Regions from separate parts of the Bradyrhizobium sp. 6(2017) genome, predicted to be linked through region 3. Evidence: predicted binding sites of a transcription regulator. Region 3 holds the regulator's gene; each other region holds the start of a gene.

Region 1 (4,544 bases), 1.9 Mb from region 3:
TATTTCAGCTCGGCGATCAGCGCGAGCTCCTTGTTCAGGGTGCTGCGGAGCTTTTCATCGATGTTGCCGCCGAAATATTTGTCGACGCCGGCCCAGGTCAGGTCCTCCAGATGCTGCTGCGCGGTCTTGCCCGGCGGCACCGGCTCGTCGGGATACTGGTATTTGAGCTGGTCGAGCGCGAAGGAGATGCGCGCAGCGAAGCGCATGGTTTCCGCGATCGCATCAGGGAGATCGCGAAACAGCCTGATCATTTCATGCGCCGGCTTGAGATGCCGCTCGGCATTGGCCTCGAGCCTGCGGCCAACAGCCTCGATCGTGGTCTTTTCGCGGATGCAGGTCAGCACGTCCTGCAGCGGGCGGCGCGCGGGATGGTGATAGAGCACCTCGTTGGTGGCGAGCAGCGGCACGCCGGCATCAGTGGCGAGACCATGCAGCCGCGCGAGGCGGCGCTTGTCGTCACCGCGATAGAGCAGGCTTGCGGCAAGCCAGACGCCATCGGCGCGGCTCACCTTTAATCGGCTGATAATATCGAGCGCTGTCGCTTCCTCGAAACGATGCGGCAGCGCCAGCACCAAGAGCTGGCCTTCGGCGAAATCGAGCAGATCGGACAGGGTGAGCCGGCAATCCCCCTTCTCGATGCGCTCGATGCCGCCACCGCGCTTGCCGCGGGTCAGCAACTGGCACAGCTGGCCATAGGCGGCGCGGTCGCGCGGATAGACCAGGATGTCGGGCGTGCCGTCGATGAAGACGATGCGGGCGCCGATCAAAAGTTTTGGCGGATGGGCGACCTTCTCGCTGTCGAGCTCCTTCCAGGCGCGCACCACGCCGGCCAGCGTGTTGTGATCGGCGAGCCCGATCACGGGGATACCGAGCTCGCTCGCCTGATGCACATAGGCGCGCGGATCGGAGCCGCCGCGCAGGAAGGAGAAATTGCTGGTGATGCCGATCTCGGCATAATCGGGCGTTGGCGTCGTCATGCGAACAGCCCGTGCACATACCAGTTGGCGGGCAGCGGCTTGCCTTGCTCGTCCCGCAGCTCGCTCTCATAGAGACCGTCGCGGAATATCCAGAAGCGCTGGCCCTCGGCGTCCTCGACGCGGAAGTAATCGCGGGTCAGCGACGCACCATCCTGCTTCCACCATTCCATCGCGATGCGTTCGGGGCCCTCGACCCGCACCACATCGTGCTGCGCGCGCCGCCAGGTGAATTGATGCGGCGGACCGTCGGGCACGGTCGCGAATGGCACCTTGATGGGTTCGGGCCGCTCGAACAGCCTTAAAGGTCGCAGCGGCGGCTCGCCGGCGGCGCGTTCCGGCCAGGCGGCGGCGCTGGCAGCAGTCAGATGATGCTGCGCCGGCAGCGCGAGCGCAGCGCGCTCCGGGATGTGGCTCTCCAGCGGCAGATGCACGACGACGCGCTTGCCCCCGATGCGGGCGGCGATGCGGTCGATCAGCGCCGAGATCTCGTCATTGTCGTGCACTGACGTGTCGAGATCGCGCTGCTGCTGCACCACGATCTCGGTGCGGCCGGCAGCAAGGCGAATGAGATCGAAGCCGAAGCCGGGATCGAGCGGATCATTGAGCGCATCGAGCCGCTCGCGGAACAGGCGGTCGATCATCTCGGTCCGCGTCACCGGACGCCCGGTCTCGACCATGATCGCGCGCACCGCGCCGTCGGTGCGGAAGAAGCTCGCCTCCAGCTGCCGGGCGCCCTTGCCCTGCTTGTCCATCGCCGCAACAAGCATCCTGGCGAGGCTTTGTAACGTCAGCGCGATCACGGTGTCGGTCGCGACCGGTTCGGGGAAACGCTTCTCGACGATGTAATCGGGCAGCGGCTTGCGCGGGCTGATCGGGGCATCGCCCTGCCCAAGCGCGTGGCTGAGCAGGGTCGTGAAGGCTGCGCCGAACCGCGCGGAAATCTCGTGCGGCGCGCGTGAGGCAACATCGCCGATGGTCTTCAAGCCGGCGCGGCGCAGGCCGGTGGTGATGGCAGGATCGGCGCCGAGCGCCGACACCGGCAGCGGGCCGACCGCCTCTGCTTCCGCGCCGCTGGCGACGATCTGCCCGGAAGTGTAACGCGTCAGCGTGCGCGCCGCGATCGAGGTGCCTGATATCGCAGCGCTGACGGCGAAGCCGCGCCGGCTCAGCGCATTGGTCACGATCTGCAGCAGCGCGCGCTCGCCGCCGAACAGATGCGCGCAGCCGGTGATGTCGAGGAACAGCCCGTAGGGCGGATCGAGCGCCACCAGCGGCGTGAAGCGGTCGCACCAGTCGGCGATGTCGTTCAGCGTCTTCAGATCGGCGGCGGGATCGGCGTCGTAGACCGTGAGCTCCGGACAGATCGCGCGCGCATTGGCGAGCGGCAGCCCGATCGACAGCCCGGCGCGCACCGCCGCCTCGTCGATGGCATGCAGCAGGATGGCGTTGTGGTCCTTTGCGACGACGACGCTGGGGAGGCAGTTGCTTACTTCATTCGTAAGGGACGCATGAGCGGACGGGTTCCCTCCCCCCTTGCGGGGGAGAGTTAGGGAGAGGGGTAAGCCGCATACGCCGGCATCCGTGGTACCCCTCTCTCCAACTCTCCCCCGCAAGTGGGGAGAGAGCCCTGCCATCTCCTGTGTGGAAACTTCCTTCCGACGAAGAGTGGGACTCGTGGAAACACCCCCACCCCAACCCTCCCCCGCAAGCGGGAGAGGGAGCCCTGCCACCTGCCGAATGTCCCGAGCATCAGCTTGCGAGGCGATGTCCTGCGCGAGCTTGCGCTTGATGCGGTCGATGGGCAGGCGTGGCAGCCACAGGCTGAGGATACGCCGACGGTTCACTGAATTGGCACTCATCACATTTCCATTCCATGATCCATCGCCCGACCGGGCCATGACGATTGCGCACGAGTTCGGCGTCGAAGCGCGGCGCGCCCCAGACGCTTGCGGCATTGCCGGGCGGCGAATGCGCCGCGCGCACGATCCAGCGCGTCTCCGCGGTCGAGGGGATCGCCGTTGCCGCGATCCGCAGCACCAGCGCGGTGACGCCGGAGGCTTGCGCGGCCAGGGTCAATTTGCGGCTGGCGACGAGGTCGAGCTGGCGCGCATGGCCCCAGATCTCGAGCACGACGGCGCCGAGCGCATCGCAGGCGAGCGCATCAGCCGCCGTGCGCAAGCCGTTGTCGACATCGGCGGCGCGCACCGTAACGAGCAGGCGCGGATCGAGACCGAGCTCGGCGAGCCCGCGCATCGACAGCGCGCCGTTTTCGCGATCGGAAAAATCCTGCCGCACCCAGACCAGCGGCTTGCGCGCTGAGAGCCGTCCGGCAAGCCCCGCGATGAAGCCGGTCGCCGCCCCGCTTTGATGGCCGGCGGCGAACACCTCGTGCAACGTTGCCGCCGCAAGCCCGCCGCGCAGCATGGCGTCCGCGCTGGCGTGACCGAGCGCGATGCGGTTCGGCATCGCCGCCTCCGATGGCGCCTCGATGCGCGCGATGCTGCCGCGCAGAGACGCAAGCGTACCCGTGCGTGCGCCGTTCATATGCGCCGCTCCTTCAACTTGAAAATTTGAGGCCGTCACTGCCTGAACAACGAACCAGAGACTGGCTCAATTGTTCATGGTATGTTCTAATATAAAGCTAACAGGGCCGGCGGAGTCAATCGGATTGGTGAGTTTCGTGATTCACCAGTAGAATCAATGAGATTCAGTAGCGTCCAACCCGAACGTTAGCCGGTTCGCCCGCAGCCTCGGGCGCGCCGGCCCGGAAAATGGCGGCGTGACGGAAACGGAGCAATCGCATGCGTATCATCGTGCTCGACAACGACACCGATTTCGAAGGCTGGCGCAAGGCCGCGCGGCGATTGGCGCTGAATGATGTGAAGCCGTCGGATGTCACGTGGACGGTACGCAGCGACGACGAACTGTTGTCGGCATCCTGCGTGAATGAATTGCCCGACACGCCGCAGACGCAGTTCAACGTCACAGCGAAATTCGTCGAGCTGGCAAGGACCGCGATCCTGCATCGCAATGACGAGCGCATCGCCCTGCTCTATCGCCTGCTGTGGCGGCTGCGCAGCCATCACGATCTGCTCAGCGCGACTGATGATCCTGATGTCGCCGAGGTCCACGCGATGGCGCGCGCGGTCTATCGCGATATCGACAGGATGCACGCGCATCTGCGCTTCCGCGAGATCGGCCGCGAGCAGAAGGCGCATTACGTCGCCTGGTTCGAGCCGGAGCATCGCATCGTCGAGCATGCCGCACCGTTCTTCGCCGGCCGCTTCGCCGACATGCCGTGGTCGATCCTGACCCCCGACCTCTGCGCACATTGGGACGGGCACGCGATCTCGATCACGCCGGGCGTCGCCAAATCCGAGGTGCCGAGCGAGGACCGGCTCGAGGAGGCCTGGCGGCGGCATGACAACGGCCGCTTCAATCCCGCGCGGCTGAAAGTGATGGAGATCCCGCAAGCCTATTGGAGGAACCTGCCCGAGGACTCGATCATTAAACCTCTGATCGAAGACGCCATGCGCATGACCAGCGGCCCCTTCATCGCCCGCAAGG
Region 2 (4,544 bases), 3.6 Mb from region 3:
CGCCCCCGCCGATCTTTGATTTTGACCGCCAGGGGCCTATAAGGCCGCGTTTTCCACCCGTCAGACCCTACGCTTTCGAAGAGACGTCGCATGGCCGGCCATTCCCAATTCAAGAACATCATGCACCGCAAGGGCCGGCAGGATGCCCAGAAGTCGAAGCTTTTCGGCAAGTTGGCCCGCGAAATCACCGTGGCGGCCAAGCTCGGCACCCCGGACCCTGCGATGAACCCGCGCCTGCGTGCCGCCGTGGTCGCGGCCCGCGCCGAGAACATGCCCAAGGACAATATCGATCGTGCGATCAAGAAGGCCGCGGGCAATGAGGGCGAGAACTATGACGAGATCCGTTACGAGGGCTATGGCCCCGGCGGCGTCGCCGTCATCGTCGAGGCGCTGACCGATAACCGCAACCGCGCCGCCTCCGACATCCGCTCCTTCTTCACCAAGTCGGGCGGCAATCTCGGCGAAACCGGCTCGGTCGCCTTCATGTTCGACCGCACCGGCATCATCGAATACGACGCCAAGGTCGCCTCCGACGACGCCATGCTGGACGCCGCGATCGAGGCCGGAGCCGACGACGTGGTTTCCAGCGAATCTGGTCACGAGGTCTACGCCTCGCAGGACACCTTCCGCGAAGTCGCAAAGGCGCTGGAGGCGAAGTTCGGCGAGCCGCGCAAGGCGGCGCTGACCTGGAAGCCGCAAAACACCGTCGCGGTCGACGACGAGACCGGCGAAAAGCTGCTGAAGCTGATGGACCTGCTCAACGAGCACGACGACGTGCAGAACGTGTTCGCCAATTTCGAGGTGTCCGACGCGCTGATCGCGAAGATGGGTGGGTAAGGGCTCGTTCGTCGCTCAAAACTCCACTGTCATCGCCCGGCTCGACCGGGCGATCCAGGATTCCAGAGACCTGCGTTTGAACCGAGAAGCCGCGGCGTACTGGATCCCCGCTTTCGCGGGGATGACAAGCGAGGCCGACTACAACGGCCGCGGCAGGGGATGAACCTCCGTTTGTGTTTCGTTCTCCCGGCGCAGGCGGTATCACTACCCCATGACATCGCAGCCGATTCGCTCTCCCGTCCGCATCATCGGTATCGATCCGGGTCTCCGCCGCACCGGCTGGGGGGTGATCGAGACCGAAGGCAACCGTCTGGTCTATATCGCCTGCGGCTCGGTCGAACCGCCGGACAATCTGCCGCTGGCGAGCCGGCTGCTCGCGATCCATGAGGGGCTTGCCGCAGTGCTAGGCGACTACAAGCCGGCGGAGGCGGCGGTCGAGGCGACCTTTGTCAACAAGGACGGCGTCGCCACGCTGAAGCTCGGTCAGGCCCGCGGGGTCGCCATGCTGGCGCCCGCAATGTTTGGTATCTCGGTCGCCGAATACGCGCCGAACCAGGTCAAGAAGACCGTGGTCGGCGCCGGGCATGCCGAGAAGAACCAGATCCAGGTGATGCTGAAGATACTGCTGCCGAAGGCCGAGCCGCCATCCGCCGACGCCGCCGACGCGCTGGCGGTCGCGATCACCCACGCCCATCACCGCCAGAGCACCGCGCTGCGGCTCAGGGTGGCAAGCCTATGATCACGCAATGTGAGGATGGCGCGCTGATCGGGCTCCCTCCCCCCTTGCGGGGGAGGGTTGGGGAGAGGGGTAAGCCCCGGGCGACGGCCCATGAGATGCAGCGAAGATGCGCCAACCAAGTTCGTGAGACGATCATTCGACATGTGAGTGTTGCCTTTGCTCTGCGTCAGCCAACCGAGCAAGCGGCATCCCTCTCCCTAACCCTCCCCCGCAAGGGGGGAGGGAACCCTTCCGCCGGTGCCTCCCTCACGGATTTGGAAAAACTCGAACACCGCGCGGCCGTTGAGTCCGGGTGGTCCTCATGATCGGCAAGCTCAAGGGCCTGATCGACTCCTATGGCGAGGATTACGTGATCCTCGACGTCGGCGGCGTCGGCTATCAGGTGCATTGCGCCAGCCGCACGTTGCAGGCGCTGCCGTCGCCGGGCGCAGCGGCCGTGCTCTCGATCGAGACCTATGTCCGCGAGGATCAAATAAAGCTGTTCGGCTTCCGCTCAGATCTCGAGCGCGAATGGTTTCGCCTGTTGCAGACCGTGCAGGGCGTCGGCGCCAAGGTCGCGCTCGCGGTGCTCGGCACGCTGCCACCGACCGATCTCGCCAACGCGATCGCGCTGCGCGACAAGGCGGCGGTGGCGCGCACGCCGGGGGTCGGGCCGAAGGTCGCCGAGCGTATCGTCAGCGAATTGAAGGACAAGGCGCCGGGCTTCGCCGATGTCGATCCCGCGGTGGTGCAGCTGTCGGGCGCGATCGACAACAACCGCGCGCCGCGTCCGGTGACGGACGCGATCTCCGCGCTGGTCAATCTCGGCTACGGCCAGCCGCAGGCCGCCGCCGCCATCGCCGCCGCCTCGCGCAGCGCCGGTGAGCAGGCCGAGACCGCGCAGCTGATCCGGCTGGGGCTTAAGGAATTGTCGAAGTGAACACGCCGTCGCGCATGGTCTCGCCCGAACGCCGCTCCGATGATGTCGGCGACAGTGCGATGCGTCCGCAGTCGCTGACGGAATTCGTCGGCCAGGCCCAGGCGCGCAAGAATCTCTCGATCTTCATCGAGGCCGCGAAGAAGCGCGGCGAGGCGCTCGATCATGTGCTGTTCGTCGGTCCCCCCGGCCTCGGCAAGACCACGCTGGCGCAGATCGTCGCGCGCGAGCTCGGCGTCGGCTTCCGCGCCACCTCGGGTCCGGTGATTGCGAAGGCCGGCGATCTCGCGGCACTGCTGACCAATCTGGAAGAGCGCGACGTGCTGTTCATCGATGAGATCCATCGCCTGAGTCCGGCGGTGGAAGAAGTGCTCTATCCCGCGATGGAGGATTTCCAGCTCGACCTGATCATCGGCGAAGGTCCGGCGGCGCGCTCGGTGAAGATCGAGCTGTCGAAATTCACTTTGGTCGGCGCGACGACGCGCGCGGGGCTGCTCACCAATCCGCTGCGCGACCGCTTCGGCATTCCGATCCGGCTCAATTTCTACACCGAGGACGAGCTGGAGAAGATCGTCACCCGCGGCGCCCGCGTGCTCAACATCGGCATGAGCCCTGACGGCGCCAACGAGATCGCGCGCCGCGCCCGCGGCACGCCGCGCATCGCCGGCCGCCTGCTGCGCCGGGTGCGCGACTTTGCCTCCGCGGCGGACGCCGACGCCATCGATCGCGGCATCGCCGACCGCGCGCTGAGTGCGCTCGAGGTCGACAGTGCCGGGCTCGACGCGATGGACCGGCGCTATCTGACCACCATCGCCCTGAACTATGGCGGCGGACCGGTTGGCGTCGAGACCATGGCAGCGGCACTGTCGGAGCCGCGCGATGCGATCGAGGACATCATCGAGCCCTATCTGATCCAGTGCGGTTATTTGCAGCGCACCCCGCGCGGAAGGCTGCTGACCTCGCACGCCTTCCGTCATCTCGGCCTCGCCGAGCCGAACCGCGATCCCTCGCAGTTCGGCCTGTTCGGCAACAATGGCGACGAGGACTGAGCTGCTCCCGAAGTCGTGAAAAGACGTGTTGATGCAGTGCATCGTGCTGCCGGTAACCTTGCCCGCTAACCGTTGCGAGGTCTCTGCAGGCCGTCTGCACAAACGCGGCCCAATTCCGCTCCAATCAAAGGGCTTATGATTGGTCGGAGCGTTTCCAGGAAGCGTCAGGCATCACCGATCCAACGTCCATGATTTCACGTCGTCATTTGCTTCGCGGGTTCGGCGGATTGACCGCCGTCACCGCCTCGACCGCGGCCTACGGCCTGAGCGAGCCGGTCGCCCGGCTCACGCTCACGCGTTACGATCTGTCGCCGCGGCAATGGCCGGCGGACTTTCCGCTCAAGATTGCCGTGCTCGCCGACATCCACGCCTGCGATCCCTGGATGTCGCTCGATCGTATCGAGACAATCGTCGAGCGCACCAATGCGCTCAACGCCGACATCATCGTGCTGCTCGGCGACTATGTCGCGGGGCTGCGCCACGTCACCCGCTTCATTCCGGCCTCCGAATGGGCTGCGGTGCTGAAGGGCCTGAAGGCGCCGCTCGGCGTGCATGCCGTGCTCGGCAATCACGACTATTGGGAGGACAAGGCGGTACAGCGTTTGGGGCAGGGCACGCCGGTCGCGCGCCGTGCGCTGGAGCGGGCGGGCATCCCGGTCTACGAGAACGATGCGGTGCGGCTCGTCAAGGACGGCCGTGCGTTCTGGCTCGCCGGCCTCGGCGACCAGCTCGCCTATTTGCCGGCGCGGCACTATCGCCAGGTCACCCGCATCGGCGTCGACGATCTCAACGCGACGCTTGCAAAGGTCACCGACGACGCGCCGGTGATCCTGCTCGCGCATGAGCCCGACGTTGCGCTCCGCGTGCCCTCGCGCGTCGCGCTGCAGCTGTCCGGCCACACCCATGGCGGCCAGGTCCGGCTGCTCGGCTGGTCGCCGGCGGTGCCGGTCAAGCACGGCATGCGGCTCGCCTATGGCCATCTGAAGCTGAAATGCGACGTCGT
Region 3 (4,544 bases):
CCATGGCGCCGACGCCGTCATCATCCAGGAAGACACCCGGCTCGACGGCGACCACATCTCGATCACGGAGGCTGCGAGCCCAGGACGGCACATCCGCCCGGCCGGCGTCGACTTCCGTGAGGGCAACCTGCTGCTGAACCGTGGCAGCCGCCTCTCCGACCGCGCGCTTTCGCTGGCGGCCGCCATGAACTATCCGGAACTCGCGGTGCGCCGCCGCCCGAAGGTCGCGGTGCTCGCCACCGGCGACGAGCTGGTGATGCCGGGCTCAAGGCCCGGCCCTGGCCAGATCGTCTATTCCAACGGCTATGCGCTGCGGGCACTGGCGCGCGCCGAAGGCGCCGAGACCGTCGATCTCGGGGTTGCCGCCGACACGGTGGCAGCGACCACCGCCGGCATCCGCCGGGCGCGCGAGACCGGCGCCGACATCCTGATCACCACCGGCGGCGCCTCGGTCGGCGACCACGATCTGGTCAAGCAGTCGCTGGAGGCCGAGGGCGTCGCGATGGCGTTCTGGCGGATCGCGATGCGGCCCGGCAAGCCGATGATGCACGGCCGGCTCGGGGCCATGCGGGTGATCGGCCTGCCCGGCAATCCGGTATCGTCCTATGTCTGCGCCTTCCTGTTTCTGGTGCCGTTGATTCGGGCTTTGAGCGGCCGGAACACGATCCATCATGTCCGCACGACCGCCCTGCTCGGCCGCGACCTCGCCGCCAACGACCAGCGCGAGGACTATCTGCGCGCGCGTCTCGAGGAGCGCGAGGACGGCGCGCCGATCGCGACTCCGGTGATGCAGCAGGATTCTTCGCTGCTCGGGAATCTCGCTGCGGCACGGGCACTTCTGGTGCGTCCGCCGTTCGCCCCCGCCGCCGCCAAGGGCAGTGAATGCGAGATCCTGATGCTGCCTGAGTGAGGTTTTCGCGGGCTAGCCGATTGCGCGCCGCCTGATGCGTTCACCGGAAATTAAGTGGTTGCGGAACACATATCGAACATATAGTGTCCGTTCATGATTTGTTTCGAGTGCTGGTGTCTACAATCGGGAAGCCGCCAGGGAGCATTGCGCTCCCGAGATCAGGCCCCGTCTGAAGGCCCCAACTGAAGAGTCTCGGAATCGAACGACGCTACCAACCGGGGGAATACTCGAGATGCTCACGCGCAAACAGTACGAACTTCTGCGTTTCATCAATGAACGTCTGAAAGAGGCCGGCGTGCCGCCCTCCTTCGACGAGATGAAGGATGCGCTCGACCTGCGCTCGAAGTCCGGTATCCACCGCCTGATCACTGCGCTGGAGGAGCGCGGCTTCATCCGCCGCCTGCCCAACCGCGCCCGCGCCATCGAGGTCATCAAGCTGCCCGAGCTGTCGGCCGGCGGCGGCAACGGCCGCCGTGGCTTCACGCCAAGCGTCATCGAGGGCACCCTCGGCAAGCGCAGCAGCACGCCGCCGATCGCCGAGGACGACGGCAACCGTCCGGTCGCCGTCCCGGTGATGGGCCGGATCGCGGCCGGTACGCCGATCGAGGCGCTGCAGACCCGCAGCCACACCATCAGCGTGCCGCCCGACATGCTCGGCTCCGGCGAGCATTATGCGCTTGAGGTACGCGGCGACTCGATGGTCGACGCCGGCATCCTCGACGGCGATATGGCGCTGATCCAGCGCAACGACGTCGCCAACACCGGCGACATCGTGGTGGCGCTGATCGACGAGGAGGAAGCCACCCTGAAGCGCTTCCGCCGCCGCGGTGCATCGATCGCGCTCGAGCCGGCCAACACTGCCTATGAAGTGCGCATCCTGCCGCCGAACCGGGTCCGCATCCAGGGCAAGCTGATCGGGCTGTATCGCAAATACTGACGGCGGCGGAGCATGATCCGGAAAAGTGCGAAGCGGTTTTCCGAAAAGACCATGCTCGAACAGACATATGGAGCGGGATGACGATTTGAAGAAAAAGTCGTCCCGATCCAGGAACGAGCAACAGATCGGATCGTTCCTTGGAAGATAGCGCAGCGTGCGGACCAGCTTGGATGCGCCCCGATACCTCTCGCGCAGTGTAGCGCGTTTGTGATTGAGGCGTTCGACGGCCAGTCGTACAATCGCCCAGAAACGAGCAGACACTCGTTTGCTATCGTCCACTCTGGTAGAGGCCTGCGCCTCAGGGAGAGGCACGGGTCGCTACCTCGAAAAGAGGAGCCATCCGATGTGTGACTATAGTCTGCACGCCGTGGCATCGCGCCCCGCCATTGTCGGAGAGACGCTGATCACCACGACTTTCCGCGGCACGTCGACCCGCGGCTTTGCTTCGGAGAACGATCCCACTGTCGCGGTCTGCATGCTGCCGGGCACCGAGCTCGCTTTCGCCGAGAACGTTCGCTACGACAGCCGCTGGATCTGGACCAAGACGATGAATTTCCGCGTCGGCGTGTTCAACGAAGTCGAGCCCGACGTGCCCGATCGCCATCATGATGCGGTCGAATTCCCCGACGGCAGCCATGTTCTGGTAACCCAGCTCGTCGAGGGACAGCGCGTCAGCGTGCTGCAGTTGCCGGCACTGCATCCGCAGGTCGAGCACAAGCCGAAGGTTGTGGAGCGGCGCCCCTCCGCATTCGCGTCGCTGTTTTTGGGTTGAGCGCATCGTCGCCGCGGAATGAGCCATTCGGCGGCGGATGACCTTAAGCGATTTCGAGCGACCCCGGATTTCCGCTTCCGGGGCGCATGAGGAGATTTGCATCGGCGAGCGCCTTGGCGCATCATCGCGTACGGAAGACGTGCACTCACGGAAACCTGCGCAGTGGTCGACAAGGTCACATGGCAAAAGGCTGGACGCGTCACCGAGCCGGGCCGCTACTTGTTCCGGTTCGGCTGGCTGACAGTGACGGCCGATGATCTCAAGGTCTGGGAGCAGTTTCCCGAGGCCGTCTTCACCCTCGTCAAGAAGCCCGACGCCGGCCCCGATTCCGACGAGTACCATCTCGGCCTGTTCGAGCTGCCGACCGGCACCTCGCCCGGCAACGGCTAATCATCCCCCTGCAGGTCGGTCTCGGCCGGTGTCGCATCGACTGCGGGCCGCGGCGCGGCGGCGGGTGTACGGAGGACCGTCTCGCTCTCGCCGTCACCGGGAACCGCCGGCGACCACGGCCGGTCGATCCCGCCGGGCTTCACCGCATCGATGGCGTAGCCGTCCCTGTTTCGCCGTAGCACCAGCGCACCGTGGCGCCGCAGCCGCTCGGCATCGATCACCGAGGCCGCGCAGCCCTGCGGCGCCGGCCGCGCGGTGACGATCAGCGCCGCCCGCTCGCAATCGTCGGCCAGCGCCTCCGGCCGCATCGCCAGTGCGACGAAGGCACCGCCCGGACCCTGGGTCGCGCAGCCGCCCGGATCGCAGGAGACGCCCTCGCCGAGCGACGCATCGGCGGCGGTCCGCGCATCGGCATCCGCCGCCAGCCATTCCTTGACCAGGAAGGCATCCTTCGCGCTATGCATCAGATGCAGCCGCCCGTCGCCGCCGCGTACCGCGACGTTCCGGCCGTCGGCGGAAATCAGGACGTCAGGCAGCGGCACCCTCACCGCCCAGACTGTGGCCACTACCAGCAGCACCGCGCCGGACCAGCGCAGCGGCGTGCGCAGCAGTCCGAGCAGGATGATGCCCGCGCTTGCGACGATCAGCGGCCCGATGCCGAACGCCGCCATCCGCCCCACCGCGCCAGGCAGCGCGGCGACCCATTGCGTCACCAAAATCATCCAGTCGATGCCAAAGCCCATGATCGCCCAGAACACGCCATCAAAGCCGAACGGCATGGCGAGGAGGCCGAGCAGGCCCGCCGGCATCACGATCGCCGACACCACCGGCATCGCCGCGAGGTTGGCGAGCAGCCCGTAAGGCGTCACGCGATGGAAATGGAACGCGGCGTAGGGGGTCGTCGCCAGCCCCGCCACCAGCGAGGCCAGCATCAGCATCGTGAGCTCGCGCCCCCCCCCACAGCGCGACCCGCGCGGTCGCCGAATGGTCGGGCGAGGCCAACAGGTTCGGCAGCCCGATCTGCACCAGCGCCACCAGCCCGAGCGTTGCGGCAAACGACATCTGGAAGCTCGGATGCACCAGCGCCTCCGGCGCGATCACGAGCACGATCAGCGCCGCCACCGCCAGGGTGCGAAAGGTGATCGCGCGGCGGTCGACCATCACCGCGATCAGCACCACCGCCGTCATGAGGAACGATCGCTGCGTCGCGACCTCGGCTCCCGACAGCAGAAGATAGAACGCCGCGGCGACGAGCGCGGCCGCGGCCGCCCATTTCTTGATCGGATGTGCCGCCGTGAGCATTGGGAACAGCGCGAGCAGCGCGCGCACCGCGAAGAACACCACGCCCGCGACCACGGCCATGTGGTAGCCGGAGATCGACAGCACGTGGCCGAGCCCCGAGATGAACATCGCATCATTGACCGGCGTCGAGATCGCGTCGCGCCGGCCGGTCAGCAGCGCGGTCGCGATCGCGCGCTGGTCGCCGTCGAGCGTGGTGCGGATGCGCGCATCGATGGCGTCGCGCAGGCCTTGCA

The links. Region 3 encodes LexA, which represses DNA repair genes until DNA is damaged. Its sites were predicted from a motif close to TGTTCNNNNTGTGTTCNG; they were not measured.
Region 1: a site for LexA is predicted at 3,593-3,610, ahead of G6P99_RS16340 (ImuA family protein). Genes of this name have one in related genera too.
Region 2: a site for LexA is predicted at 1,006-1,023, ahead of ruvC (crossover junction endodeoxyribonuclease RuvC). Genes of this name have one in related genera too.

Annotation. Positions count from the first base shown of each region.
Region 1 covers NZ_CP049289.2:3,504,206-3,508,749, reverse strand. Annotated here, with positions in the region: gene G6P99_RS16350 (error-prone DNA polymerase) at 1-977, opposite strand, end outside; gene G6P99_RS16345 (Y-family DNA polymerase) at 974-2,590, opposite strand; gene G6P99_RS16340 (ImuA family protein) at 2,727-3,521, opposite strand; gene G6P99_RS16335 (UdgX family uracil-DNA binding protein) at 3,779-4,544, shown strand, end outside.
Region 2 covers NZ_CP049289.2:9,023,511-9,028,054, reverse strand. Annotated here, with positions in the region: gene G6P99_RS42860 (YebC/PmpR family DNA-binding transcriptional regulator) at 91-837, shown strand; gene ruvC (crossover junction endodeoxyribonuclease RuvC) at 1,049-1,576, shown strand; gene ruvA (Holliday junction branch migration protein RuvA) at 1,878-2,495, shown strand; gene ruvB (Holliday junction branch migration DNA helicase RuvB) at 2,492-3,541, shown strand; gene G6P99_RS42840 (metallophosphoesterase) at 3,730-4,544, shown strand, end outside.
Region 3 covers NZ_CP049289.2:5,391,998-5,396,541, forward strand. Annotated here, with positions in the region: gene glp (gephyrin-like molybdotransferase Glp) at 1-910, shown strand, start outside; gene lexA (transcriptional repressor LexA) at 1,143-1,847, shown strand; gene G6P99_RS25255 (hypothetical protein) at 2,191-2,619, shown strand; gene G6P99_RS25260 (hypothetical protein) at 2,782-3,009, shown strand; partial or broken gene G6P99_RS25265 (ComEC/Rec2 family competence protein) at 3,006-4,544, opposite strand, start outside.